3 regions of the Rhizobium sp. 05N430 genome follow, and region 3 is predicted to be linked to each of the others. Evidence: predicted binding sites of a transcription regulator. Region 3 holds the regulator's gene; each other region holds the start of a gene.
What was found. The regulator PhoB, encoded in region 3, activates phosphate uptake and scavenging genes when phosphate is short. The targets are predictions, from matches to a motif close to TGTCATNNANCTGTCAT.

Region 1 (6,465 bases), on a different contig from region 3:
CTGGCCGAGCGATTCGGCACTGCCGCCGACCTTAAGCCCTTCGACGGCGGCGACAATGCCGATAACCAGCGCCATGAACGGCGCCTTGATCATCCCGGCAAGCACGGTGGACAGCGTCACCGCCTCGTGGAGGCGCGACGTGAAGGTCGCGAAGGTGATGCCGGAATAGGCCCAGGCAACGGTCGCAGCCCCGAGTAGCGACGCGAAATTGGCGAGCACGGTCAGCAGCGGCAGCGCAACAGTCAGCGCCACCAGACGTGGAAAGATCAGCACGCCGACCGGGTTGAGGCCCATGACCTTCAGCGCATCGACCTCTTCGCGCATCTTCATCGAGCCGATTTCGGCAGTGATCGCGCTGCCCGAGCGGCCGGCGATCATGATCGCCGTCAGGAGCACGCCGATTTCACGAAGCTGCAGAATGCCGACGAGATCGACAACGAAGACCTCAGCGCCGAAATAGCGAAGCTGGAAGGCGCCCTGCTGCGCGATGATCGCGCCGATCAGGAACGACATCAGCAGGATGATCGGCACGGCCCGAACGCCCATATGATCGATCTGGTTGACGATCGAGGCCGGCGAAACGCCGCTGCCGCGGCCGAACTTCATCTGCGCGCCGCGCACTGCGGAACCGAGGATGTACATCGCTGCCGCAAAATTATCCCACAGATCGTAGGCCATCTTGCCGATAGGCGCAAAAATCCTCTCGGCAAGCGATCGCTTCTTCGCGGGTTCGGCTTCCTGCTTTTCCGGCCGCTGCGAGAATTCCTCGATCATCTCGTCGATGTGCTGATTGGTGCCCTCGAAATGCACCTGGCGGCCGGCGTCCTCCTCTTCGAGCTTCAGCCGCACCAGCAGCCAGACGCCCGCAGTATCGATATCGGTGACATCTGAAAGATCGAGCGTCAGGTCGCCGTTACCGCGAGACAGCGCTTCGAAATCCTTGAGAACGGTGTGGATGTTGCCGCTGCGCCAATTGCCTTCGAGACGCACCAATCGCCCGGAGCCGTTGGCTTGGTCGTCCACGTGGAGTGAGGCGGCTCTGCTGGGCTCGGGCTTCAAAATGCTTGTGTCTTTCAGGGCTTGCAGCGACATTGCCGACTCGCGAACATCTCGCGCGCCCGGCGGGTTAATATACTCAAGCCCCGCAGAATTTCCATGCTTTCAGGATTGCAAATATGCCACGGTCCCTCGAAATCCAAATGAATTCATTCCCGATCGCGGGCACTTTCACGATATCGCGCGGCGCAAAGACCTCCGCGGAGGTGATCAGCGTCACGCTGAGGGAAAACGGCAGAATCGGTTGGGGCGAATGCGTGCCCTATCGGCGCTACGGCGAGACGATGGAAAGTGTCGAGGCACAGATCGAAGCGGCACGGCCGTTGATCGAGGCCGGTATTTCAAGAGATGACCTACAGTTGGCGATGGCGCCCGGTGCTGCCCGCAACGCCGTCGATTGCGCCCTTTGGGATCTGGAGGCCAAGCTGACCGGTGCCACCGTCGCTGCCACCATCGGCCTTGCGGCGGCAAAGCCGTTGACGACTGCCTACACCATTTCGCTCGGCGAACCCGAGGTGATGGCGGCACAGGCACGGGAACATGCCGGACGCGCGCTGCTGAAAGTCAAAGTCGGCACCGGTGACGACGAAAGCCGCATCCGCGCCGTTCGCGCCGCCGCCCCCAGCGCGGCTATCATTCTCGATGCCAACGAGGGCTGGCCGGAGGCGACGCTCGAGCACCACCTGCGGATCTCCGCCGAAATGAACATCGCACTCGTCGAGCAGCCGCTACCGGCCGGCAAGGACGAGATGCTCGCGGTGATCAAGCGGCCTGTCATCGTCTGCGCCGACGAGAGCGTCCATCACACCGGCGATCTTGCCAGCCTCCGCGACCGCTACGATGCGATCAACATCAAGCTCGACAAGACAGGCGGCCTGACGGAAGCCTTGGCGATGAAGCGCGAGGCGCAGCGGCTGGGCTTCCAGATCATGCTCGGCTGCATGGTCGGCACATCGCTCGCCATGGCGCCGGCGGTGCTGCTGGCGCAGGACGCCGAATTCGTCGATCTCGACGGACCCTTGCTGCTCGCCAGGGATCGTGAGCCCGGCCTGCGCTACGAAGCTTCCCTCGTCTTCCCGCCGGACAAAGAGCTCTGGGGCTGAAGGTAATAGGCGACGAACACCAGCGCCATGCCGATCGCCGCGACCAGCGCCATGACGTAGTAGCTGGCGAGGCCGAGCCAGGCATACAGATAGCCTGAAGCGAGCGTCATCAGGCCCAGGAACATGCCGTTGTAGAAGAAATAGGCGCCCTGCGCCGAGGATTCCTGCGTCGCCTGCACCGAAGCCACGATCCGCCGCTGCACGCCCGTATGCACGAAGGCGTAGGTGCAGGAATGGAAACATTGCAGGAAGAAGAAGCCTGCGAAGTCCCAATGCATCGGAAACAGGATCCAGCGGCAGATGCACATGGCGCAGCCGAAGCGGATCAGCGTCCAGGCATTGAAGCGGCGGCCGAGATGCTTCGAGACGAAGAACACCAGCACCTCTGAGGCCACGCCGGCGCTCCAGAGAATACCGACCTGCGTGCCGGTGAAGCCGAGCTGATGCCAATAGATGGATGCGAAGGCATAGAGCAGCGCGTGGCTGGACTGCTGGATCGCCACGCCCCAGAGCAGCACTAGCAGATGCGGCTGACGCAACGAGCTACCCGTTGCCTGCTGCAGATCGACAGGCGTATTGCGGCGCCGCGTCGGGCCGATACGCGGACAGTAGATCGCCATCGCCATGGTCATCGCAAAGCCAAAGATCATAACCGGCAGCACCATATCGCCACCCCACACGCCGATCATTTCGCCGCCGATCATCGTCGAGACGATGAAGGCGATCGATCCCCAGACACGCATCGAACCGTAATCCAGACCCCAGCGCCGGACGCCCGAAATAACGATCGATTCGACGATCGGCACATAGGGCGCAAAGGTGGCGCCCTGGACGCTGTAGACGATCAGCACCGGCCAGAAGCTTGTCGTCCAGTAAAGTGCGATCGCCGTCAGCAGCGACAACCCGCCAGACCATAGGAGCACATCGGCGCGCTCCTTCATCCGGTCGGCATACATCGCAACAACCGGCGCCACGAGGACGCGCACGACCATCGGCACGGCAAGGATGACGCCGATCTCGTGATCGGTGAATTTGTGAACCGCAAGCCAGACAGGGAAGAACGGAAGCGCGACACCGTTGACGATCAGCGGGGCGCAGTAAGACAGGGCGCTGAGCAGCCGGAAACGCGGCGGAGCCCCCTCATCGACAGAGGCATTCTGGGCGGGAATCATGGTGGACCTGCAGGAAACTGTGCGCTGCCTAACACATCAACCTAGGGGCGACTATGGCGAGAAATTGCCCATTTGAAACGTTTTAAAAAATAAATAGGACCGTTGCCCCGAGGCAACGGCTAAATGTCTTGCATATGGCGGGATGAAAATCAGGCAGCCTGCGGCGCGCGCTCGGGCTGGTGCGTCAGCTTCAAAGTCACCGGCTCGCTGCTGGCGATCGCATTCCATGTGATCAGTTCGAAAGTGCCGTCCTCATGCTCGGCAATCGCCGTGCAGCTCTCGACCCAGTCGCCGGTATTGATGTAGCGCACACCGTCCATCTCCTCGATGACGGCATGGTGGATATGGCCGCAGATGACGCCGTCGGCACCGCACTTGCGGGCCTCGTCGGCGACGACGCGCTGGAACTCGCCGATGAAGTTGACGGCATGCTTGACCTGCAGCTTGGCCCAGGCCGAGAACGACCAGTAAGGCATGCCCATCCGGCGGCGAATGGCAGCCAGAACGATATTGATGCGGATCGCCATGTCATAGGCCCAGTCGCCGAGATAGGCGAGCAGGCGGGCATTGCGGACGACGACATCGAATTCGTCCCCATGCAGCACCAGATACTTCTTGCCGTCGGCGCCCTCGTGCATCATCCGCTCGGCCACTTCGATGCCGCCGAAATGCATGCCCGGGAAGTCGCGCAGGAATTCGTCGTGATTGCCGGGAATGTAGACGACGCGCGTACCCTTGCGCGCCTGGCGCAGCAGTTTCTGGATGACGTCGTTGCAGACCTGCGGCCAGTACCAGCTGCGCTTCAGGCGCCAGCCATCGACGATATCCCCGACGAGGACAATCGTGTCTGCCTCGTGGTGACGCAGAAAGTCGATCAAGAAGTCAGCCTTGGCAGCCTTGGAACCGAGATGCACATCGGAAATGAAGAGCGTACGGAAGTGTCGCGTATCCATGTAATCCATCACAGGCATCCTGCCCGTGCCCCATCGTTCATCTGGCCTTCCAAAATCAGACTCGTGTTTCAGGAAGATGACAGCGCGGTTGTTTGACGCATCCCCCGGGCACAAGAGTTTTCCGCTTTCAACCTCAAATTCCCGCTGTCCCGCCGCACCGATTGTTGTATGGAGAAGGCTTCAAACGACATGACTGCGGTATTGGAGAAGGCAATGGATAATCAGGACAAATCCAAGACGGAGAAGAACCTGACAGGTGGAACTCTTGACGAACAGGCGCTGTTCTTCCACCGCTATCCCCGCCCCGGCAAACTCGAAATTCAGGCGACCAAGCCGCTCGGCAACCAGCGCGATCTGGCGCTCGCCTATTCGCCCGGTGTCGCCGCGCCGTGTCTCGCGATCCGCGACGATCCGGAGACGGCCGCCGACTATACCTCGCGCGCCAATCTGGTCGCCGTCATCTCCAACGGAACCGCCGTTCTCGGCCTCGGCAATATCGGCCCTCTCGCCTCCAAGCCGGTGATGGAAGGCAAGGCCGTTCTCTTCAAGAAATTCGCCAATATCGACGTCTTCGATATCGAGGTCGATGCCTCGACCGTCGAGCAGATGGTCTCGACCGTCGCCTCGCTGGAGCCGACCTTCGGCGGCATCAACCTCGAAGACATCAAGGCGCCGGAATGCTTCGAGATCGAACAGCAGCTGCGCGCAAAGATGCGCATTCCCGTCTTCCATGACGACCAGCACGGCACCGCGATCATCGTCGCCGCCGCCATCCTCAACGGCCTGGAACTGGCCGGCAAGTCGATCAGCAACGTCAAGATCGTCACGTCCGGCGCTGGTGCTGCGGCACTCGCCTGTCTCAATCTGCTCGTCGAACTCGGCGCCAAGCGCGAGAACATCTGGGTCCACGATATCGAAGGCCTCGTCTACGAGGACCGCAACGTGCTGATGGACCAATGGAAAGCCGTCTACGCGCAGAAGAGCGATACCCGCACGCTCGCCGAAAACATCGGCGGCGCCGATGTGTTCCTCGGCCTCTCTGCTGCCGGCGTTCTGAAGCCGGAACTGCTCGAGCAGATGGCCGAAAAGCCGCTGATCATGGCGCTCGCCAACCCGACGCCGGAGATCATGCCGGAACTCGCCCGTGCCGCCCGGCCGGACGCGATGATCTGCACCGGACGCTCGGACTTCCCGAACCAGGTCAACAACGTTCTCTGCTTCCCCTTCATCTTCCGCGGCGCGCTGGATTGCGGCGCCGAGGAGATCAACGAAGCGATGAAGATGGCAGCCGTCCGCGCCATCGCCGGCCTCGCCCGCGAAGAGCCGTCCGATGTCGCCGCCCGCGCCTATTCCGGCGAAACCCCGATCTTCGGACCGAACTACCTCATCCCCTCGCCCTTCGATCCGCGCCTGATCCTGCGCATCGCGCCTGCTGTCGCCAAGGCAGCGGCCGAGAGCGGCGTTGCACGCCGTCCGATCACCGATTTCGACGCCTATCTCGACCAGCTGAACCGCTTCGTCTTCCGCTCCGGCTTCATCATGAAGCCGATCTTTACGGCCGCCAAGGCTGCCGAAAAGAAGCGGGTGATCTTCTCCGAAGGTGAAGACGAACGCGTACTCCGCGCTGCCCAGGTGTTGATCGAAGAAGGCATTGCTGAACCGATCCTGATCGGCCGTCCGCAGGTCATCGAGACCCGCCTGCAACGCTACGGCCTGCGCATCCGCCCGCTCTCCGACTTCGCCGTCATCAATCCGGAAGACGATCCGCGTTTCCGCGAATATGTCGATCTCTATCTGTCGCTCGTTGGCCGCCGGGGCGTCATCCCGGAAGCTGCCCGCACGATCGTGCGTACCAACACCACCGTCATCGGTGCGCTGGCGCTGCGCCGCGGCGAAGCAGACGCGCTGATCTGCGGCCTCGAAGGCCGTTACGAGAAGCACCTGCGCGACGTTCGCCAGATCATCGGCAAGCGCAAGGATGTCCGCGATTTCTCGGCACTCAGCCTGCTGATCTCGCAGCGCGGCGCCACCTTCTTCACCGACACCTACGTGACGTTCAATCCGAGCGCCGAGGAAGTGGCGGAATCCGCCGTTCTGGCTGCCGAGGAAATCAAGCGCTTCGGCATCACGCCGCGCGCCGCCCTCGTCTCGCATTCCAACTTCGGCTCGCGCGAAAGCGAA
Region 2 (6,465 bases), on a different contig from region 3:
AAGGTTTCTTCAGGCCGCGAGGCCCTGCTGTCCGGTGTTGCGCAGCATGTTGCGGAGGCGGTAGGCGAGCGCCACCGGCTTCGGGAAAGGCTTGCGCAGAAAGGCAACCTTGCGGACGTAATTATCGACCCGCCAGCTGGCCCAGGTGCCGCCGGCAAAGAAGGCGACGTCGCCGGCGCGGAGTGTGCGCTCGGTGCCGTCTTCGGCGGTGATATGGACCTCGCCTTCGATTATCATCACCGTCTCGTCCCAGCCGAAGAACCAGCGGAACTCGCCTGCCGTACAATCCCAGATCGCCGTCAGGGAGGCTTCGTCATGGCCGCGCGAGTGCTCTGCGGTGCGGGCCTGCGGGTCACCGCTGACCACCCAGTCCGGATTGATCGGCGTCGACTTCATCGGCAGATGGTCGCTCGAATGCGCGATGAAGGATTTGCCGCGCGGCATCGCTACAGCATACGGCACCGTGCGCGCAGCCATTGCGACCGCACTTGCAAGCATAAGCTTCCAGGCCATGAAACACCCCGTTTGCTACCCCAATGTTCGCGGAATAACAGACAAGTCGTAAGAGAGGCGTTCAAGCAGCCGCTAAAATTTTAACGGATCCTGACGAAGCCTAGTGGACTGGCTCGGCGACGACCAGCGCGCTTGTGCTGGCCGCGACGCCGGCACCGATCCGCTTGCCGCTATCGGCTGCGAAGAAGTGAAGCTTTTCGGGAGAGATGACGAAGCGCATTTCACTGGCGATCGGCGTTTCCGGCGAGACGACCGCAGTCAGCTGCTGATCGCCGAGCATACCGTGGACGAGGCGCTGCGAGCCCAGTTCCTCGACATATTCGACGGCGAGCGGCATGGCATATTCGTCCGGGTGCGCGAGACGCAGGTCCTCAGCACGCATGCCGATGGTAACAGGGCCGGAGGCCGGAGCGTTGCCTGCGAGGTCGATCAGGCTAGGGCCGATTGCCAGCTTGTCGCCATGCAGTTCGGCCTTCAGGAGGTTCATGGCCGGTGAGCCGATGAAGCTGGCGACGAAGGTGGAGGCCGGGGTGTGGTAGACGTCGAGCGGCGCGCCGATCTGTTCGATCTCGCCGCCATTCAGGACGACGAGGCGGTCCGCCAGCGTCATCGCTTCCAGCTGGTCGTGGGTGACATAGATCGAGGTGGTGCCGAGACGGCGCTGCAGACGCTTGATCTCGCCACGCATCGAGACGCGCAGCTTGGCATCGAGGTTTGACAGCGGCTCGTCGAAGAGGAAGACGGCAGGCTTGCGAACGATGGCGCGGCCCATGGCGACGCGCTGGCGCTGACCGCCCGAGAGAGCCTTCGGCTTGCGCTCCAGATATTGCTCGATCTGCAGCATGCGGGCGGCTTCGGCCACGCGGGCGTCGATCTCCGCCCGAGGCGTCTTGCGGTTCTTCAGACCGTATTCGAGGTTCTGGCGGACGGACATATGCGGGTAAAGCGCATAGTTCTGAAATACCATAGCGATGTCGCGATCGGCCGGCTCGACATTATTGACGACGCGGTTGCCGATCTTCACCTGTCCCTCGGAAATGCTCTCCAGGCCGGCGATCATGCGCAGCAGTGTGGACTTGCCGCAGCCGGACGGGCCGACGAGGACGATGAACTCGCCGTCCCTGATGTTGATGCCGACACCCGAGACGGCCTTGACGCCGCCCTGATAGATCTTGCCGACGCCTTCTACATCGATAGAGGCCATTGTCATTTCTCCGTTTCGACCAGGCCTTTGACGAAAAGGCGCTGCATGACGATGATGATGAGAACCGGCGGCAGGGCGGCGAGGATGACGCCTGCCATCACGAGGTTCCATTGGGTGTCGCCGTCCAGTACCGAAGCCAAGCGCTTGATGCCCATGACCGCGGTGTAATAGCCGGGATCGGTGGTGATCAGCATCGGCCAGAGATACTGGTTCCAGCCATAGATGAAGAGGATGATGAACAGCGCCGCGATATTGGTGCGCGACAGCGGCAGCAGGATATCCCGAAAGAATTTCATGGCGCCTGCGCCATCGACTCGGGCCGCCTCCATCAGCTCTTCCGGGATGGTCAGGAAGAACTGGCGGAACAGGAAGGTCGCGGTCGCCGAGGCGATCAGCGGGATGACGAGGCCCGGATAGGAATTCAGCATGCCGAGATCGGCGACCACCTTGTAGGTCGGCAGGATGCGGACCTCGACCGGCAGCATCAGCGTCAGGAAGATGATCCAGAAGGCCACCATGCGCAGCGGAAAGCGGAAATAGACGATGGCAAAGGCGGAGATGATCGAGATGGCGATCTTGCCGACCGCGATCATGACAGCCATCAGCAGGCTGTTTGCCAGCATCAGCGCGAAAGGCGGCGCACCGGCCACAGAATTCCCGGCGCTGAGCAGCTGGTCGAAATTGGTGATCAGCTGATCGCCGGGAAGCAGTGGCATGAGGCCGCTCATGAAGTCGGTCGGGCCATGGGTGGCGGCGATGAAGGCGAGGTAGACGGGGAAGACCACCGTGACGACGCCGACGATCAGGATGAAATGTGTCAAAAAGTTCAGAAAGGGACGGTTCTCGATCATCGCACGGGCCTCAATACTGGACTTTTTTCTCGATCCAGCGGAACTGGATGACGGTCAGGGCGACAACGATGAGCATCAGCACCACCGACTGCGCCGCCGAAGGGCCAAGGTTCAGGCCGACGAAACCGTCGGCATAGACCTTGTAGACGAGCGTATTCGTCGATTGCGACGGGCCGCCTGACGTCGTGGAATCGACGATCGGGAAGGTGTCGAACAGCGCATAGGTGACGTTGATGACCGCCAGGAAGAAGGTGGTCGGTGAGATCAGCGGGAAGACCACCGTCCAGAACCGTTTGAACGGTCCGGCGCCATCGATCGATGCAGCCTCGATGACGGACTGCGGGACGGATTGCAGGCCTGCGATGAAGAACAGGAAATTGTAGGAAATCTGCTTCCAGGCCGAGGCGATGACGACGAGGATCATCGCGTCATTGCCGTCGAGGCGGTGGTTCCAGTCATAGCCGAACTGGCGAAGGATATAGGGCAGGATGCCGATGCTGGGGTTGAACATGAACCACCAGAGCAGGCCGGCAGCGGCAGGCGCCACGGCATAGGGCCAGACGAGCAGCGTCGTATAGATGCGGCCGCTCTTCAGAACGCGATTGACGCAGACAGCAAAGAGCAGTGACAGACCCATCGACAGAACGGTGACGGAGACCGAGAAGATCAGCGTCACCCACAGCGCGTTCATATAGTCGGTGCTGCCGAAGAGCTTGGTATAATTGGCGAACCAGACAAAGGTGGTCTTCATGCCGAAGGGGTCTTCGCGCAGGAAGGACTGCCGGAAGGCCTGAAAGGCCGGCCAGATGAAGAAGACCAGGGTGACTGCGAGCTGCGGCGCCAGAAGAAAATATGGCAGGACGCGGTTCGAGAAGATTGTGCGCTTTGTCTGCATGGCTCGCCCGATATGGAAAGGCCCTCCCCGGACTGGGGAGGGCTCAGCTTCTGCTTCGAAAGCTTAGTTCGAGTTGGCGGCTTCGAATTCGCGCAGGATGGCGTTGCCTTCCTTGACGGCTTCGTCGAGCGCCTGCTGGGCGGTCTGCTTGCCCGACAGCACGGTTTCGAACTGCTGGTCGATAACGTCGCGGATCTGGGTCAGGTTGCCGAAACGAACGCCCTTGGAGTTTTCAGACGGCGTGCCGCGCAGGATCTGCTTCAGGCCGACGTCGGAGCCGGGGTTCTTGTCGTAGTAACCCTGCGACTTACCGAGATCGTAGGCAGCGTTGGTGATCGGCAGGTAGCCCGAGAACTGGTGCCAATCAGCCTGAACTTCCGGCTGGCTGAGGTAGGTGTAGAACTTGGCGACACCCTTGTAGACTTCCGGCTTCTGGCCGTTCAGCGTCCAGAGCGTTGCGCCGCCGATGATCGAGTTCTTCGGATCCTTGGTGACGTCGTCGTAGTAGGGCAGTGTCGAGAAGCCGACCTGGAAGGCCTTGGCGTTGTTGATCACGCCAGCGCGCGAGCCCGAGGAGCCCATGTAGATGGCGCATTCCTGCGAGTAGAACTTAGGCGCTGCATCGGGGCCGCCGCCCGGACCACCGTACTGGAAGTAACCGGCATCCTGCCACTTCTTCAAATCGCTCCAGAGACGAGCCTGGTTCGGGCCGTTGAAGCTCAGCTCGGCCTTGGTGCCGCCAAAGCCGTTCTGCAGCGTGCCGTAGGGCAGATCGTGGATGGCCGAGAAGTTTTCGAGGCCGAGCCAGGTCGCAGCATAGGTAATGGTGAAGCCGCACTTGGCGGCGCCGGAGTCAACGATCTTCTTCGAGAACTCAGCCAGTTCGGCATAGGTCTTCGGGGCAACTTCCGGATCGAGGCCAGCCTTCTTGAAGACGTCCTTGTTGTAATACAGGATCGGCGTCGAGGAGTTGAACGGGAAGGAAAGGATGTTGCCTTCCGGGTCCGAATAGTAACCAACGACCGGCGCGATGAACTTCGACGGATCCCAGGGCTCGCCCTCGTCAGCCATCAGTTTGTAGACCGGATAGACGGCGCCCTTGGCGGCCATCATCGTGCCGGTACCGACTTCGAAGACCTGAACGATAGCCGGCTGCTGACCTGCGCGGAAAGCGGCGATAGCGGCAGTCAGGGTCTCAGGATAGGTGCCCTTGAAAACCGGGGTCACGTGATATTCGGTCTGGCTGTCGTTGAACTTCTGAACGATCTGCTCGAGCTTCTGGCCGAGTTCGCCACCCATGGCGTGCCACCAGGTGATCTCGGTTGCGGCGAACGATGCCGACGAAGACAATACGACCGCGGCAGCGGCCAGAGAAAACGTCTTGAACATGGATAAATCCTCTCCACCAATTGTTGGGGTGAGGAAGCCAATAGAGGCCTTACGTGACGCCTCCTTTACATTTGCATGACAGAAAAATTACAAAGCCTGCCTGCCTGCACGCCTATGCAATGCCGCTAGAAGGCATTCGGGAAATGCCGGGGCAAGCGGCCGGGCAACACGGCCACGATGTCGTAACGCTGCGATAGCAGGTGATTGGCTGGCTGGCGGGCAAGCCAGAGGTCGCTGGCATCACGGATGCGTTTCTGAGCCGCATAAGAAACAGCGTCCACCGCGCCGCGCTCGTCACGCCGCGCTTTGACCTCGACGAAAATGGCGAGATCGCCCTTGCGGGCGATGATATCGATCTCGCCGAGCTTGGTGCGATAGCGGAAGGCGGCGATGCGGTAGCCCTTCAGGATAAGAAACAGTGCGGCCGCGTATTCCGAGAACCGGCCCCGGCGCAGCGCCTTCTGCCTGTCCGCGCGAGGGCCGCTACCGCTCATCCGCCTTCATCTCCAGCAAGCGCTGATAAAGCTCCTTGCGGGGCAGACCCGTCAGCTTTGCGGCCTCGGCTGCCGCCTTGGCTGTCGGCATCGTGCCCGAGAGATCGGCAAGGATCGCATCGACATCGGCAGCATCGGCCGGCTTCTCGGCGGCCGGTGCCACGACGAGGACGATCTCGCCCTTCACATTGTCGTTCTCGGCGTAGTGGGCAGCAAGTTCCGCGAGCGTGCCACGGCGGAATTCCTCATAGGTCTTGGTCAGTTCGCGGCAAACCGAGGCAAGGCGTTCACCGCCCAGCACATCGGCCGCAGCCGCCAGCGTCGCGCCGATGCGATGCGGGGACTCGAAAAACAGCAGCGTTGCCGGCGTGGTTGCGAATTCGCCCAGCCGGTCGCGGCGCGCCTTGTCCTTGACCGGCAGAAAACCGGCGAAAAGAAAGGCTTCGTTTGGCAGACCGGAACCGACGAGGGCCGCCAGCGGGGCCGAAGCACCCGGGATCGGAACAACCTTGTAGCCGGTCTCGATGGCTGTCTGCGCCAGACGGTAGCCCGGATCGGAGACCAGCGGTGTTCCGGCATCCGAGACCAGCGCAACCGATTTTCCGGCCTCGATCGCCTGCATCAGACGCGGACCGGCCTCGTCGGCATTGTATTCGTGATAGGAAAAGGGCCGATTCTGGATGCCGTAGCGATCGAGAAGCACGCGCGTCACACGCGTATCCTCGCAGGCGAGCACATCGGCTCCCGCCAGCGTTTCCAGCGCGCGAAGCGTGATATCGCCGAGATTGCCGATCGGCGTTGCGACCAGATACAGCGCCGCTTCGAGCGGGCGGGCGGGGATGCTGACATTATGCAGGCGGTAGGTGCGATGCTTGCCGCCCTCGCCCGCCGTCTCTTCATTACTCAATTTCAAAGGCCCTCTCTGGCGTCGGCTCTTTATGCGCGCAGGCTTCGTTCGCGGCAAGGGTTCGGATTTCTGTGAGGATCATTGGGTAAATGCGCCTTTGCAGGCCTGCAAAGCCTTGCACCCCTTGCAATGCCCGGCAAAGTTCTGCCATTTTGCCCGTCCACTCCTCCGGCCATGGAGCCGGAAAGGCATTTTTCTGGCGCGCTCGCGCG
Region 3 (6,465 bases):
CGTCCGCCGTTGCCAGGCAGGCGCCGAGCGGGAAGCCGCCACCGATGCCCTTGGCGACAGCCATTATATCAGGGGTCACGCCGGACCACTCATAGGCAAAGAACTTACCGGTACGGCCGACGCCGGTCTGGACCTCGTCGAGAATGAGCAGCAGGCCCTTCTCGTCGCAGAGCGCGCGCAGCGCCTTCATGAACTCGGTGGTCACCGGGCGAATGCCACCCTCGCCCTGAACCGGCTCGATCAGAATGCCTGCGGTCGCATCAGTGATTGCGGCGCGGACGGCGTCGATATCACCGAAGGGCACCTGGTCGAAACCCGGCGCCTTGGGGCCGAAGCCTTCCAGATACTTCTCCTGCCCGCCGGCAGCGATCGTTGCCAGCGTCCGGCCGTGGAAGGCGCCTTCGAACGTGATGATATGGAAGCGCTCGGGATGGCCCTTCGAATACTGGTAGCGGCGTGCGGTCTTGATCGCGCATTCCAGGGCTTCCGCGCCTGAATTGGTGAAGAACACCTTGTCGGCGAAAGTCGCCTCCGTCAGCCGCCTGGCGAGCTTTTCCTGCCCGGGGATTTCATAGATGTTGGACAGGTGCCAGACCTTGTCGGCCTGTGCCTTCAGGGTATCCACGACATGCGGATTGCTGTGGCCGACCGAGGTCACCGCGACGCCGGCACCGAAATCCAGATATCGTTCGCCAGTTTCGGTGATCAGCCACACGCCTTCACCTCGCTCGAACCGCAATGGGGCACGAGAATAGGTATCATATAGCGGCGCGGCTTCAGCCATGGCGCGGTCTCCTGTCAGCGTTACGGGCAACCGGACTCCGGCTAAAAAACCAGGTCCGAAAAATTAAAAATGCCGCCTTTCGGCGGCGACTGGCACTATTTACTTTTCGCACTGCAATGTCAACAAAACTGCGGCTTTCGTGGCTTCTGAGAGACGCTCAAGCAATGTCGCGTTTTATCAACAGCTAATGTTGCAGAAATGACTCTCAGGGGAAGCAAGTTGGGGAAAACCCCGAATTCGATTCATCCGGATTCCTGCGACTCTTGTCACGGAGTCAGCCTCACACTAGGTTAAAACTCAATTACTAGACTGCATGCGGCGGAACTAGTCACCAAAATTAGTCAAGCGTTTCTTGTGCCGGATTCGTTCGGGGCAAACAGTGAGGGATTCTGCCTTCGCAACGCTTAAACGGCGGAGACACAGGGCATGAACTGGACAGACGAGCGGGTCGAGAAACTCAAGAAACTGTGGTCCGAAGGGCTGAGCGCGAGCCAGATCGCTGCCCAGCTTGGCGGCGTCAGCCGTAACGCCGTTATCGGCAAGGTTCACCGTCTGGCGCTGCCGGGCCGTGCGAAGGCCGGCGGCAACGCCACGGCTGCCCGCGCTCCCAAGCGTACGGCGGCAGCACCCCGCGCCCCAACCTACGCATCGCGTCTGGCGACGACCCGTACGGTCACCCGCCAGCAGGGCGCGACGATGCTGAAGGAAGAGATCGAGATCGACGTCATGGAGGAGATGGAATACCGTCCCGCCAAGAACGTGATCGTCCCGATTTCCCGCCGTCTCGGCCTGACGGAGCTCACCGAGCGCACCTGCAAGTGGCCGGTCGGCGATCCCTTGAAGGACGATTTCCACTTCTGCGGCTGCGAAAGCCCGGATTCTTCGCCTTACTGCACCTACCACCAGCGCCTGGCCTACCAGCCGGTCAACGAGCGCCGCAGGGCAGCGGCACGGGCAAACTGAGCCGGGTAAGCACAAACGAAAAACGGGCCTTACGGCCCGTTTTTTTGTGTCCCATACCTGAGAGCTTCAAGCTTCCATCGAATATCCAGCGCCGCGAACGGTGCGGATGACATCCTGCATGTTGGAGAAGTTCAGCGCCTTGCGCAGACGGCCGACATGGACATCGACGGTGCGCTCGTCGACATAGATGTCGTGACCCCAGACGCCATCCAGAAGCTGCGAGCGCGAGAAGACGCGGCCGGGAGAGGCCATCAGGAATTCCAGCAGGCGAAACTCGGTCGGTCCGAGACGGACTTCGCGGGTCTTGCGATGAACGCGGTGCGTCTCACGGTCGAGTTCGATATCGCCGCATTTCAGCACGGTCGAGAGAACTTCGGGCTTGGCGCGGCGCAGCATCGCCTTGACGCGAGCGACGAGCTCGGGCGTCGAGAACGGCTTGACGACATAGTCGTCGGCACCGGTCGAGAGGCCGCGAACGCGTTCGCTTTCCTCGCCGCGCGCCGTCAGCATGATGATCGGCAGACGCTCGGTCTCCGGGCGCATGCGCAGCCGACGGCAAAGCTCGATGCCTGATACGCCAGGCAGCATCCAATCAAGGATAAGAAGGTCCGGCGTCCGCTCCTGAAGGCGGATTTCCGCCTCATCGCCGCGCAGGATGGTGTCGACCTCGAAACCTTCGGCTTCGAGATTGTAACGAAGAAGCACGCTCAGTGCTTCTTCGTCTTCAACGACTGCAACTCTCGGGATCATTCTGTTCTGTCTCCTGAGGCCCGGTCCGGATATTATTCCGTGACCGCGCCGACGGTGTTGGCGGTGTCGTCCTTCGGACGCTCGCCCTCCGGCTGGGCGCCGGTCGCCATGTAGTAGATGGTTTCTGCGATGTTGGTGGCGTGGTCGCCGATGCGTTCGATGTTCTTGGCGCAGAACAGCAGATGCGTGCAGCTGGTGATGTTGCGCGGATCTTCCATCATGTAGGTCAGGAGCTCGCGGAACAGCGAGGTGTACATCGCGTCGATTTCCTCGTCGCGCTCGCGGATCGACTTCGCCTTGTCGGCGGCGCGCGTCGTGTAAACGTCGAGCACTTCCTTGAGCTGGACGAGCGCCAGTTCGGAGAGATGCTCCAGGCCGCGGCCGAGCTTGCGCGGAACGCCGGTGCTCTGCACGGCGATGACGCGCTTGGCGGTGTTCTTGCCGAGATCGCCGACGCGCTCGAGGTCGGCGGCGATGCGGATCGAACCCATGATCTCGCGCAGGTCCGACGCCATCGGCTGGCGGCGGGCGATGGTGACGATCGCCTTGTCGTTGATCTCGCGCTCGGCGTGATCGAGGATCACGTCGTCGGAGATGACCTTCTGCGCCAGTGCGCCATCGCCGTTGACCAGCGCGCGCACAGCGTCGGAGACCATCTGTTCCGCCAGGCCGCCCATTTCGGAAATGCGGCGGGTCAGGAACTTCAGATCTTCGTCATATGCAGAAAAGATATGTGTCGATGCCATGGGAAATGTCCTTGAGTGTCTCTATCGGAAGTCGTGACGCCAAAGATCAGCCGAAGCGGCCCATGATGTAGTCCTGGGTGCGCGGATCGTCCGGATTGGTGAACATCTTGTCGGTGTCGTTCTCCTCGACGAGGTTGCCGAGGTGGAACATGGCGGTGCGCTGCGAGACGCGGGCCGCCTGCTGCATGGAGTGCGTCACGATGACGATCGTGTAGCTTTCGCGCAGCTCGTGGATCAGCTCCTCGACCTTTGCCGTGGCGATCGGGTCGAGCGCCGAGCAGGGTTCGTCCATGAGGATGACTTCGGGGCTGACGGCGACGGCGCGGGCGATGCAGAGACGCTGCTGCTGACCGCCGGAGAGGCCGGTGCCGGATTCATGCACACGGTCCTTGACCTCGTTCCAGAGACCGGCGCGCTGCAGGCTGGTCTCGACGATCTGGTCCATGTCGGCTTTCGACTTGGCGAGACCGTGGATGCGCGGGCCGTAGGCGACGTTTTCATAGATCGTCTTCGGGAACGGGTTCGGCTTCTGGAACACCATGCCGACGCGGGCGCGAAGTTCGACGACGTCGATATCCGGATCGTAGATATCATCGCCATCGAGCGTGATCTTGCCGGTGACGCGGCAATTGTCGATCGTGTCATTCATACGGTTCAGGCTGCGCAGGAAGGTGGACTTGCCGCAGCCGGACGGACCGATGAGCGCAGTCACGGTGTTTTCGCGGATGTTCAGCTTGACGTCGAAAAGCGCACGTTTCTCGCCGTAATAGACCGAAACGTCCTGGCCGATCATCTTGTAAGGGATGCTGTTCATCTTCTGGTCCAGAGCCTTCTCAACTGCTGCTTCTGTCAACATGTTCATGGGTTTCTACTCCGTTTACCAGCGGCGCTCAAAGCGACGGCGCAAGAGGATGGCTCCGATGTTCATGACGATTAGGAACAGGAGCAGGACGATGATGGCACCCGAGGTACGCTCCACGAAGGCGCGTTCGGCTTCGTTGGCCCACATATAGACCTGGACCGGAAGTGCCGTGGACGGATCGAGCGGCGTGGTCGGCGCATTGGCAACGAAGGCGACCATGCCGATCAAGAGAAGCGGCGCGGTTTCGCCGAGCGCATGCGCCAGGCCGATGATGGTACCGGTCAGGATGCCCGGCATGGCAAGCGGCAGAACGTGGTGGAACACCATCTGCATCTTCGATGCGCCGAGACCGAGGGCGGCCGAGCGGATCGACGGCGGCACAGCACGAAGCGCAGCACGCGTGGCGATGATGATGGTCGGCAGGGTCATCAGCGTCAGCACCAGACCACCGACAAGCGACGCGGAGCGCGGCAGGCCCATGAAGTTGATGAAGACGGAGAGGCCGAGCAGACCGTAAACGATCGACGGAACGGCAGCGAGGTTGTTGATGTTGACCTCGATCAGATCGGTCAGCTTGTTCTTCGGCGCAAACTCCTCGAGATAGATCGAGGCGGCGACACCGATCGGCAGAGCAAGAACCAGAACGATCAGCATCAGGTAGAGCGAGCCGATGAGCGCAACGCCCAGGCCCGCTGCTTCCGGACGGCTGGAATTGCCATTGACGAACAGGCCTGTGTTGAACTGCTTGAAGAGAGCACCGCTCGCCTTAAGCTCGTTCATCCAGCCGACCTGCTTGTCGTTCACCTTGCGGTTCTTCTCATCGACGCTGAGGTCGATCTGGCCCTTGCTGGCGCTATCGATATTGGCGTCGGCAAGCACCGTGACATTGACCGTCTTGCCGATGATCGACGGGTCGGAAACGACCATGTCGCGCAGCTGGATCGGCGCACCCTTGGAGAGCATGGCCGAAGCATCGCGGACGTCAGGACGGCTCGCGGCGTTGACATTCAGCTGCTTGACGATGGCGTCACGCAGCAGGGCACCGTAGTTGGCGGAGACGAGAACCGACGGATCGGTCGCACGCTTGTTGCTCGGGTCGATCGTCTTTTCGGTGAATTCCACCGGAAGCGTGATCGCCGTCTGCTGGAAGGCGGTATAGCCTTGGCGGATGACCGTCGAGAGCAGGATCGCCAGGAAGATCAGGCCAAAAGAGATGGCAGCGATGCCATAGGCCTGGAAGCGGCGTTCTGCGGCATAGCGGCGCTTGATGCCGATGTCGCGGCGTGCCGGAGCCTTGGAGACAGTGATGCCTGCAACGGGAGAAACAATATTCGTCATTCGTACTGCTCCCGGTATTTGCGCACGATGTAGAGCGCGTAGATATTGAGGCAAAGCGTGATGAAGAAGAGCGTAATGCCGAGCGCGAAGGCGACCAGCGTCTGCGGCGAGGTGAACTCGAGGTCACCCGTCAGCTGATTGACGATCTTGACCGTCACCGTCGTCATCGGCTCGAACGGATTGATCTGGATACGGGCGGCAACACCGGCCGCAAGCACGACGATCATGGTTTCGCCGATGGCGCGCGATGCGGTCATCAGAAGCGCGCCGACGATCCCCGGAAGAGCGGCCGGTAGTACGACCTTCTTGATGGTTTCGGAGCGCGTTGCGCCGAGGCCGAGCGAACCGTCACGCAGCGCACGCGGCACGGCGGTGATGATATCGTCGGACAGCGAGGACACGTAAGGGATCAGCATGATGCCCATGACGATACCGGCGGTCAGAACGCTCTGTGCCTGGATGAAGTTCGTGTAGTCGCCGGTCAGGAGACCGCTGACCTGCGAGGAGAGATCGCGCAGGAACGGGCCGACGGTGACGAGCGCGAAGAAGCCGTAGACGATGGTCGGGATACCGGCCAGAACTTCGAGCAGCGGCTTGGCAAGCGAGCGAATTTTCGGCGAGGCGTATTCGGCCATGTAGATGGCGGCGAAAAGGCCGACCGGTACGGCGACCAGCATGGCTACGGCGCCGATATAGAGCGTGCCGAGCAACAGCGGGATCAGGCCGAACTGACCGAAGGACGAGCTGCCGGCACCCGCGAAGCGCGGATCCCAGACGGTGCCGAAGAAGAAGTCTGCGGCGGGAACGCTGGCGAAGAAGCGAATGGCTTCAGACAACATCGACAGAACGATGCCGATGGTCGTCAGAATGGCGATCGACGAAGACAGCAACAGACCCCATAGCATGACGCGCTCGACGCGGTTCCGGGCCCTGAAGCGCGGCTTGACGCCGCGCAGGGCGTAGAGCGCGCCGCCGACAGCAAGTACGAGCACGATGGCGCTCATGATGAGACGGCTGGAGGC

Region 1: AC1DJO_RS02960 (UDP-2,3-diacylglucosamine diphosphatase) is a predicted target of PhoB. The motif match lies at 4,350-4,366, and genes of this name have one in related genera.
Region 2: ugpB (sn-glycerol-3-phosphate ABC transporter substrate-binding protein UgpB) is a predicted target of PhoB. The motif match lies at 4,928-4,944, and genes of this name have one in related genera.

Annotation. Positions count from the first base shown of each region.
Region 1 covers NZ_JBFTMO010000001.1:600,035-606,499, reverse strand. Annotated here, with positions in the region: gene AC1DJO_RS02975 (MlaE family lipid ABC transporter permease subunit) at 1-1,077, opposite strand, end outside; gene dgcA (N-acetyl-D-Glu racemase DgcA) at 1,176-2,159, shown strand; gene AC1DJO_RS02965 (MFS transporter) at 2,111-3,331, opposite strand; gene AC1DJO_RS02960 (UDP-2,3-diacylglucosamine diphosphatase) at 3,481-4,284, opposite strand; gene AC1DJO_RS02955 (NADP-dependent malic enzyme) at 4,498-6,465, shown strand, end outside.
Region 2 covers NZ_JBFTMO010000005.1:79,960-86,424, forward strand. Annotated here, with positions in the region: gene AC1DJO_RS13070 (cupin domain-containing protein) at 10-513, opposite strand; gene AC1DJO_RS13075 (sn-glycerol-3-phosphate import ATP-binding protein UgpC) at 614-1,717, opposite strand; gene ugpE (sn-glycerol-3-phosphate ABC transporter permease UgpE) at 1,720-2,568, opposite strand; gene ugpA (sn-glycerol-3-phosphate ABC transporter permease UgpA) at 2,579-3,463, opposite strand; gene ugpB (sn-glycerol-3-phosphate ABC transporter substrate-binding protein UgpB) at 3,527-4,852, opposite strand; gene AC1DJO_RS13095 (YraN family protein) at 4,978-5,346, opposite strand; gene rsmI (16S rRNA (cytidine(1402)-2'-O)-methyltransferase) at 5,336-6,253, opposite strand; gene AC1DJO_RS13105 (hypothetical protein) at 6,246-6,404, opposite strand.
Region 3 covers NZ_JBFTMO010000003.1:507,717-514,181, forward strand. Annotated here, with positions in the region: gene AC1DJO_RS09940 (acetylornithine transaminase) at 1-784, opposite strand, end outside; gene AC1DJO_RS09945 (GcrA family cell cycle regulator) at 1,211-1,747, shown strand; gene phoB (phosphate regulon transcriptional regulator PhoB) at 1,814-2,497, opposite strand; gene phoU (phosphate signaling complex protein PhoU) at 2,530-3,243, opposite strand; gene pstB (phosphate ABC transporter ATP-binding protein PstB) at 3,290-4,105, opposite strand; gene pstA (phosphate ABC transporter permease PstA) at 4,121-5,443, opposite strand; gene pstC (phosphate ABC transporter permease subunit PstC) at 5,440-6,465, opposite strand, start outside.